2 regions of the Hydrogenophaga atypica genome follow, and region 2 is predicted to be linked to the other one. Evidence: riboswitches for the same ligand, from Rfam matches in the RefSeq annotation. Region 2 holds a riboswitch; the other holds the start of a gene.

Region 1 (3,400 bases), on a different contig from region 2:
GGTGTTGGCGTAGCAGCCGGCCCAGTCGCCCAGGCCGTTGAGGCAAGGGCCTGGGCCAGACACGTAGTCAATCAAGTCAGACACCGTGTTGCGATAGGCCACCACGCCATAACGCGTGTTCTGGTGGGCGTAGCGCAGGCCGGCCTCCAGGTTGCGCCCGGATTCCGGTTTGAGATGGGGCACGCCATAGACGCTGAAGCGCTGGAACAGCGTGGGCGCGCGAAACGAGGTGCCCGCCGAGGCGGTGGCGCGCCAGCCGGGCGCAAAGCCATAGGCGTAGGCGGCACTGCCCGTGGTCTTGTTGCCAAACTCGCTGTCCTTGTCGTGGCGGGCGTTGAGCTGCAAGGCGTGCGCCCCGGCATTCCAGCCATAGCCCAGCGCCAGCGCGTCCTGATGGCGGCCTGAAATGGTGGGCGTGGTGCTGCTGTTGTCCAACTCGTCTTCACGGCGCTCCAGTGCGGCGGTGAACACCTGTGCGCCCAGGCGCCATTCGTTGTGGAACAGGTGACTGGTGATGTCGGTCGCGGTGAGGAAGCTGAAGGGCAGGCTGTCGTAGCGGTCGCGGCTGCGGCTGCTGCTCACGCGCGTCTGGTAACTGTCGGACCAACGCGCCGTCCAGTTCAAACCCAGGGTGCTGAGGTCGTGCACGCTGCGGTCGTCCACGTCGGGCATGTAGCCGTCGTATTGGCTGTTCACATGGCTGGTCAGGGCCGTGGCTTCCAGCCGGTGGCGCGCGTCCACCTGCCAGCCCAGGCGTGCCGATGCCGAGCGGTTGCGGTGACCGTCCTTGTCGGGGTTGGCGCCGGGTTGGGAATCGAAGCCACTGGCGCGTTCGCCCGCCAGCGACAAGGCGTAGTCCACCGTGCCGTTGCCGCCGCTGAGGCCCAGCTGGACGCTGGCCAGGCCGTGGCTGCCCACGCCCAGCGAGGCGGTGGGTGCAAAACCGGTATCGCCCTTGCGGGTGAACAGTTGCAACACGCCGCCCACGGCATCGGAGCCGTACACGGCGGCGGCCGGGCCACGCACCAGCTCGATGCGGTCGATCTGCGCGAGTGGCAGCGCGTTCCAGGTCACGCCGCCAGTGGACTGCGAATCCACCCGCACGCCGTCGATGAAGACGGCGGTGAAACGCGGGTCGGCCCCACGCACAAACACGCCCGTGACCGATGCCTGGCCGCCGGTGCGGGCCAGCTCGACGCCGGGCAGGCGCGCCAGCACGTCGGCCAGACCCACGGCGCCGCTGCGCTCGATGGCTTCGCGATCGACCACGGTGACGTCGGCCACGACATCCATCAGGGGTTGGGCCACGCGCGTGGCGGTGACCACGGTTTCGCGCAGTTGCGCGATCTGTTGCTGCGCATGGGCGGAGCTGGTAGGCCAAACCAGGGTCAAGGCCAGGGGCAACGCGGCAAGGGGGGCGCCGGGGGTGCGGGAACGCATGGGAGTGTCCATCGATCAAGGTGTCCTCACCGCCTTCCCCGACGGTGCCTGGACGTCAAGGCGGCGCGCACCTGGGCGCGCACCACCACCTTGTTGGCCGGTATCCGGGCTGGCGGAGCGATTCCCTTCGCCTTCCCAGGGGCCGTGTGGACCACCAGTGGCGTTGAAGGAAACGGAGACGTGGCCGCTGTGCGAAGCCACTTTCTCGTCCACTTACCGTTGCGGGGGCAGCGCTGGTTAGACACCACCTGTGCAGGTGGCCATCCCCCAGCTTCCCGTTGAACTGCGGCATGTGAGCCACACCGCGAGCACCAACGCCGCCGATTGTAGTCACGTGGTCCGGGCGCGGCGCCTACAATGGCGGCGACATGGCTGCCACCCACCCCATCGATCAGATTGCCGAGCGCGTCGAGCGCTTGCTGCTGCGACACGAGGAACTGCGCCGCACCAACGCCTTGCTGGCCGAACAGGTGCGCACGCTGACCCAGGAACGTGACGCCCTCAAGGGGCGGCTGGGCGCGGCGCGCCAGCGCATCGATCTGCTGATCCAACGCCTGCCAACGCCCGGTGTGAAAGACGAAGTATGAGCAAACCCGGCCTGAAACAGATCGAGGTTCAGATCATGGGCAACAGCTATTTGCTGGCCTGCCCAGACGGTGGCGAGGCAACGCTGCTTGATGCGGTGGAAAAGGTCGATGCGGCGATGTGCCGCATCCGCGACGCGGGCAAGGTCAAGGCACGTGACCGAATTGCGGTCTTGGCGTCGTTGAACATCGCTTTTGAGCTGTCGCAGAAAGAGGCGCTGGCGTTCAACGCGTCCTCCTTCGGCCACACGGAAGACCCGGCGCAATCGGATGCACAGGCGACAGAATCGACCGCCGTGGAAGCGCGTCTGATGCAATTGGTGCGTCGCCTCGACCAAGCCCTGGAAAACGACGGCCAACTGCTTTGATGCGGCCCGACTGGCCTACAATGTCAACTGTCTGCGGCGCGTGCCGGGCTTTATATTTCCTTGAACCAATGCTCATTGAGCCCGGGCTTGGTACATTGCATGGTGGGTGTGAGCGTCTCGCGTCAGACGAGCCCGAAGCCCTGCTGCCCTCGCCCACCTGAACCCCGGTTCAGGATGCCGGTCCGGTGGCACCGCAGACACCCTCTTTTTCCGGTTGAGCGTTCGGCATGGTGAGTTGAGCGTGCGTGTGCTCAACATCACCTCCCTTCACCCCATGCTCCTGGACCCCATCCTCATCGTCGAATTGGCCGTGCTTGGCCTGTGCACCGGTTTTCTGGCCGGTCTGTTGGGCATAGGGGGCGGCATGATCATGGTGCCCTTCATCACCTTCATCATGGGTTCGCGTGGTGTGGCGCCCGAGTTGTCGGTCAAGATGGCCATTGCCACCTCCATGGCCACCATCATTTTCACATCGGTGTCCAGTGTGCGCGCCCACCACAAACGCGGAGCCGTGCGCTGGGACATCGTCAAGGGCCTGGCACCGGGCATTGTGCTGGGCGCCATGGTGGCGAGCCTGGGCGTGTTCGCGGTGCTCAAAGGCGCCTGGCTGGCGCTGCTGTTCGCCGCCTTTGTCGGCTTTTCCGGCACCCAGATGCTGCTGGACAAAAAGCCGGCGCCCACGCGGGGGCTGCCGGGCACGGGCGGCTTGGTGGGCGCAGGTGGCGTGATCGGCTTTCTCTCGGGCCTGGTGGGTGCAGGCGGCGGTTTTGTCAGCGTGCCGTTCATGACCTGGTGCAACGTGGCTATCCACAACGCGGTGGCCACCAGCGCCGCGCTGGGTTTCCCGATTGCCGTGGCCAACGTGGCAGGCTATGTGGTGGCCGGGGCTTCGGTGCAGGGGCTGCCCGCCGGGTCACTGGGCTACATCTTCCTGCCGGCACTCGCCGTCATTGCCACGGCCAGCGTGCTGACCGCCCCACTGGGCGCCAAGGCGGCCCACGCCTTGCC
Region 2 (3,400 bases):
ACTTGAAGGCGCGCACGCGGCGCCCAGCGCGCGTGTGCAGGCGTGCCAGGGCGGCGGCCACGGTGGTTTTGCCCTGGCCCGAGGCGGGCGCGGCCACCAGCACGGCCGGGCAGGAGACCGGCGCGGTGCTCATTGCGGCGCCCACTTGAGACCCAGGTAGACCGTGCGGCCGGCGGTGGCGTAGCCACGCGCCGTTTCAAAGGCCTTGTCGCCCAGGTTGTCCACACGGGCGATCAGGCGCCAGTCGCGGCCCAGTGGTTTGGTGGCGCTCAAGTTGAACAAGCCGTAGCCGCCCAGGCGCTGGGTGTTGGTGGCGTTGTTGTAGCGGTGGGCCACCAGTTGCACCTCGGCACCGAGTTGCCAGTCGGCCAGCCGCTGGTCCAGGCCCAGGGTGGCCTGGCGGCGGGCGCGGCGGGCGAGCTGTTTGCCGGTGTCGAGGTCGCGCGGGTCCAGCAGGTCCAGCGAGGCGCGCAGCACGGTGTTGCCCAGGCGCTGGTCGCCGCTGAAGGTGACGCCCTGGTACTGAGCACGCGCGGTGTTGGCGTAGCAGCCGGGTAGCCTGCCCGTGCCGTTGACGCAGCTGCCGGGGCCGCTCACGTAGGTGATGAGGTTGTCCACCCGGTTGCGGTAGGCCACCACGGTGAAGTGGCGCGTGGGCGTGTCGTGCTTCAGGCCGAACTCGATGTTGCGGCCGGACTCGGCCTTCAGGTCGGGCGTGCCGTAGATGCTGAAGCGCTGGTACAGCGTGGGCACACGGAAGGCCGTTCCGGCCGAGGCGCTGGCGCGCCACTGGGGCGACAGCTCGTAGGCGTAGGCCGCGCTGCCGGTGGTTTTGCCGCCGAACTCGCTGTCCTGGTCGTGGCGCAGGTTGAGCTGCAGGCTGTGCCCATCCCAGCGGCGGCCGTGGCCGATGGCGAGCGCGTCCTGCGAACGGCGGGTGCGAGTGGGGGTGGTGCTCGCGTTGTCCAGCTCATCCTCGCGCCGCTCAAGGTCCACCGACCACTGTTGTCCGCCGGCCTGCCAGCTGTTGTGCAGCAGGTAGCTGGTGATGTGGGTGTCGGTCACGTAGGGCGTAGGTCGGGTCTCGTAGCGGTCGCGGCTGCGGCTCACGCTCAGGCGGCTGTTGTGGCTGGGGCTCCATTGCGCCAGCCATTGCAGGCCCAGGGTGTTCAGCCGGTGCAAGGCATGGTCGTCCCGGCCCGGGGTGGACGCGTCGTATTGCGTGTCCTGCCGGGTGTGCAGCGTGGTGGCTTCCAGCCGGTGTTCGCGGTGGAGCTGCCAGCCCAGACGCGCACTGAGGGCCTCATGCTCATACCCGTCGCGGTCGGGGTTGCCACTGGGCTGCACGTTGAAGCCCTGGCTGCTGTCGCGGCTGAGCGAAAGTGCGTAGTCGAAGGCACCTTCCCGACCACTGAGGCCCGCCTCCACCTGGCGCGTGCCATGGCTGCCCACCCCCACGCCCACGCTCGGGTTGAAGCCGGCTTCGCCCCGGTGGGTGAAGATCTGGATGACACCACCGAGGGCGTCGGAGCCGTAGACCGCGGCGGCCGGACCGCGGACGATCTCGATGCGATCGATCTGCGCCAGCGGGATGGCGTTCCAGGTGGCGCCGCCGGTGGATTGCGAGTCCACCCGCACGCCGTCCACCAGCACGGTGGTGAAGCGGCTTTCGGCCCCGCGCACGAACACGCTGGTGGTGGCGCCAGGGCCACCGTTGCGGGCGATGGTGATGCCGGGCTGGCGGGCCAGCACGTCGGCAATGCCGGTGGCGCCGCTGCGTTCCAACGCCTCGCGGTCAATCAGGGTGACGTCGGCCACCACGTCGGTCAGCGGCTGCACAACGCGGGTGGCGGTGACCAGGGTTTCGGACAGGGATGCGACGACCTCGACAGAGGTTTGGGCGTGGCACAACGGCGAGGCACAGGCGGCCAAGGCCCACGCGGCACGGTGCGCGCGGAGAGAGCGGGTTTTCATGAACAAGAACAAGCCAGGATGTCCGCACCGCCTTCCCCGACGGTGAATGGACCTTACGGTGCCGCGCTTGCGATGCAGGCGTGACACCCCCTTGTTGGCCGGTATCCGGGCTGGCGGAGCAACATCCGTCGCCTTCCCAGCCGCCTTGCGGGCGGCCAGTGGCAGTGAGGGATGCGGGGGTGAGGATCACCCCGTCCGCTTACCGTTGCGGGGGCAGCGCTGGTTAGGAGTGGCCTGTGTGACAGGCCGGTTCCCCCCAGCTTCCCGTTGAACTGCGGCCCAAGAGGCGGGCCGCGAGCACCAACGAGCGCATTGTAAACACAGCCTCAGCGGTGGCCGCCGTTGGCTACACCACCTTGGCCTTCAGGCCTGCTCCACCCGGTTGCGCCCCGCGTGTTTGGCGCGGTACAGCGCCTCGTCGGCGCGGTGCAGGGTGGCGTCGATGTCGGCGTCGGCCGGTTGCCACGCGGTCACGCCCATGGACACCGTGAAGTGGATCTGCTGCCCGTCAGCTAGCGTGACGGCCGTGTGGCCCAGCGTGTCGCGCAGGCGTTCGGCCACCGCCAGCGCCTGGTCCAGCGCGGTGGCGGGCATCAGCACGGCAAACTCCTCGCCGCCCAGCCGCGCGGGCACATCGGTTTCGCGCAGTGCATCGCCCAGGCTGTGGCTGAGCTTGCGCAAGACCACGTCACCACCCGCGTGGCCGTGGGTGTCGTTGATCCTCTTGAAGTGGTCGATGTCCATCAACACCAGCGACAAAGGCGTGTGGTGGCGACGGCTGTGGGCGATGGCGCGGGCGGCCTGTTCGTAAAAATCGCGCCGGTTGCTCAGCGAAGTCAACACGTCGGTGCGCGCCAGCCGCTCCAGTTGGGCCTCCATCATCTTCTGATCGGTGTTGTCGAAGACGGTGGACCGGGTGGACACCAGTTGCCCTTGGGCGTCCTTGATGGCCGTGGCACTGACCAGCACCGGCATGGGCGTGCCGCTGCCACGGACCATGTCCAGCTCCAGGTCCTTGATGCTGCCATCGCGCACGAACTGCGGGAAACGCTCTCGGAAAATGGCCTGGCTCTCTGGTGTGAGGAAATCGCTGAAAGGCCGGCCCAGGGCTTGTTCGCGGCTCAGGCCCAACCAACCGAGTTCGGTCTGGTTCATGCGCAGCACGCGGCCTTGGTGGTCCAGCGAGTGGTAGCCACAGGGCGCGCGGTCGTAGAGGTCTTGCACCTCGTCGCGTTGCAGCGCCACGGTGCTGAGATCGCTGCGCGCGGCCGATTCGGCCTGTTTGGCTTGCCAGAACCCTTGCAGAATGTCCCACAGCTCCTGCACGCGTATGGACTGGCCTGCCGGCAAGCTCAGTTCGTCGCGGCCAAACACCCGCACCACCGTGTCCATCTGGCGTGTCAGGTAGCCCGCGAAGGCCCGGGTG

What was found. A riboswitch is a leader RNA that binds a small molecule or an ion and turns the genes downstream of it on or off. The one in region 2 is predicted to bind cobalamin.
Region 1: linked by a shared signal. The riboswitch ahead of ACFQPB_RS20290 (TonB-dependent receptor domain-containing protein) and the one ahead of ACFQPB_RS13440 (TonB-dependent receptor domain-containing protein) in region 2 are both predicted to bind cobalamin.

What each region holds. Positions count from the first base shown of each region.
Region 1 covers NZ_JBHTCA010000026.1:37,160-40,559, forward strand. The annotation lists gene ACFQPB_RS20290 (TonB-dependent receptor domain-containing protein) at 1-1,440, opposite strand, end outside; cobalamin riboswitch at 1,519-1,771, opposite strand; gene ACFQPB_RS20295 (DUF904 domain-containing protein) at 1,809-2,027, shown strand; gene ACFQPB_RS20300 (cell division protein ZapA) at 2,039-2,392, shown strand; RNA gene ssrS (6S RNA) at 2,418-2,596, shown strand; gene ACFQPB_RS20305 (sulfite exporter TauE/SafE family protein) at 2,667-3,400, shown strand, end outside.
Region 2 covers NZ_JBHTCA010000009.1:66,161-69,560, forward strand. The annotation lists gene ACFQPB_RS13435 (cobyrinate a,c-diamide synthase) at 1-133, opposite strand, end outside; gene ACFQPB_RS13440 (TonB-dependent receptor domain-containing protein) at 130-1,974, opposite strand; cobalamin riboswitch at 2,054-2,294, opposite strand; gene ACFQPB_RS13445 (sensor domain-containing diguanylate cyclase) at 2,338-3,400, opposite strand, start outside.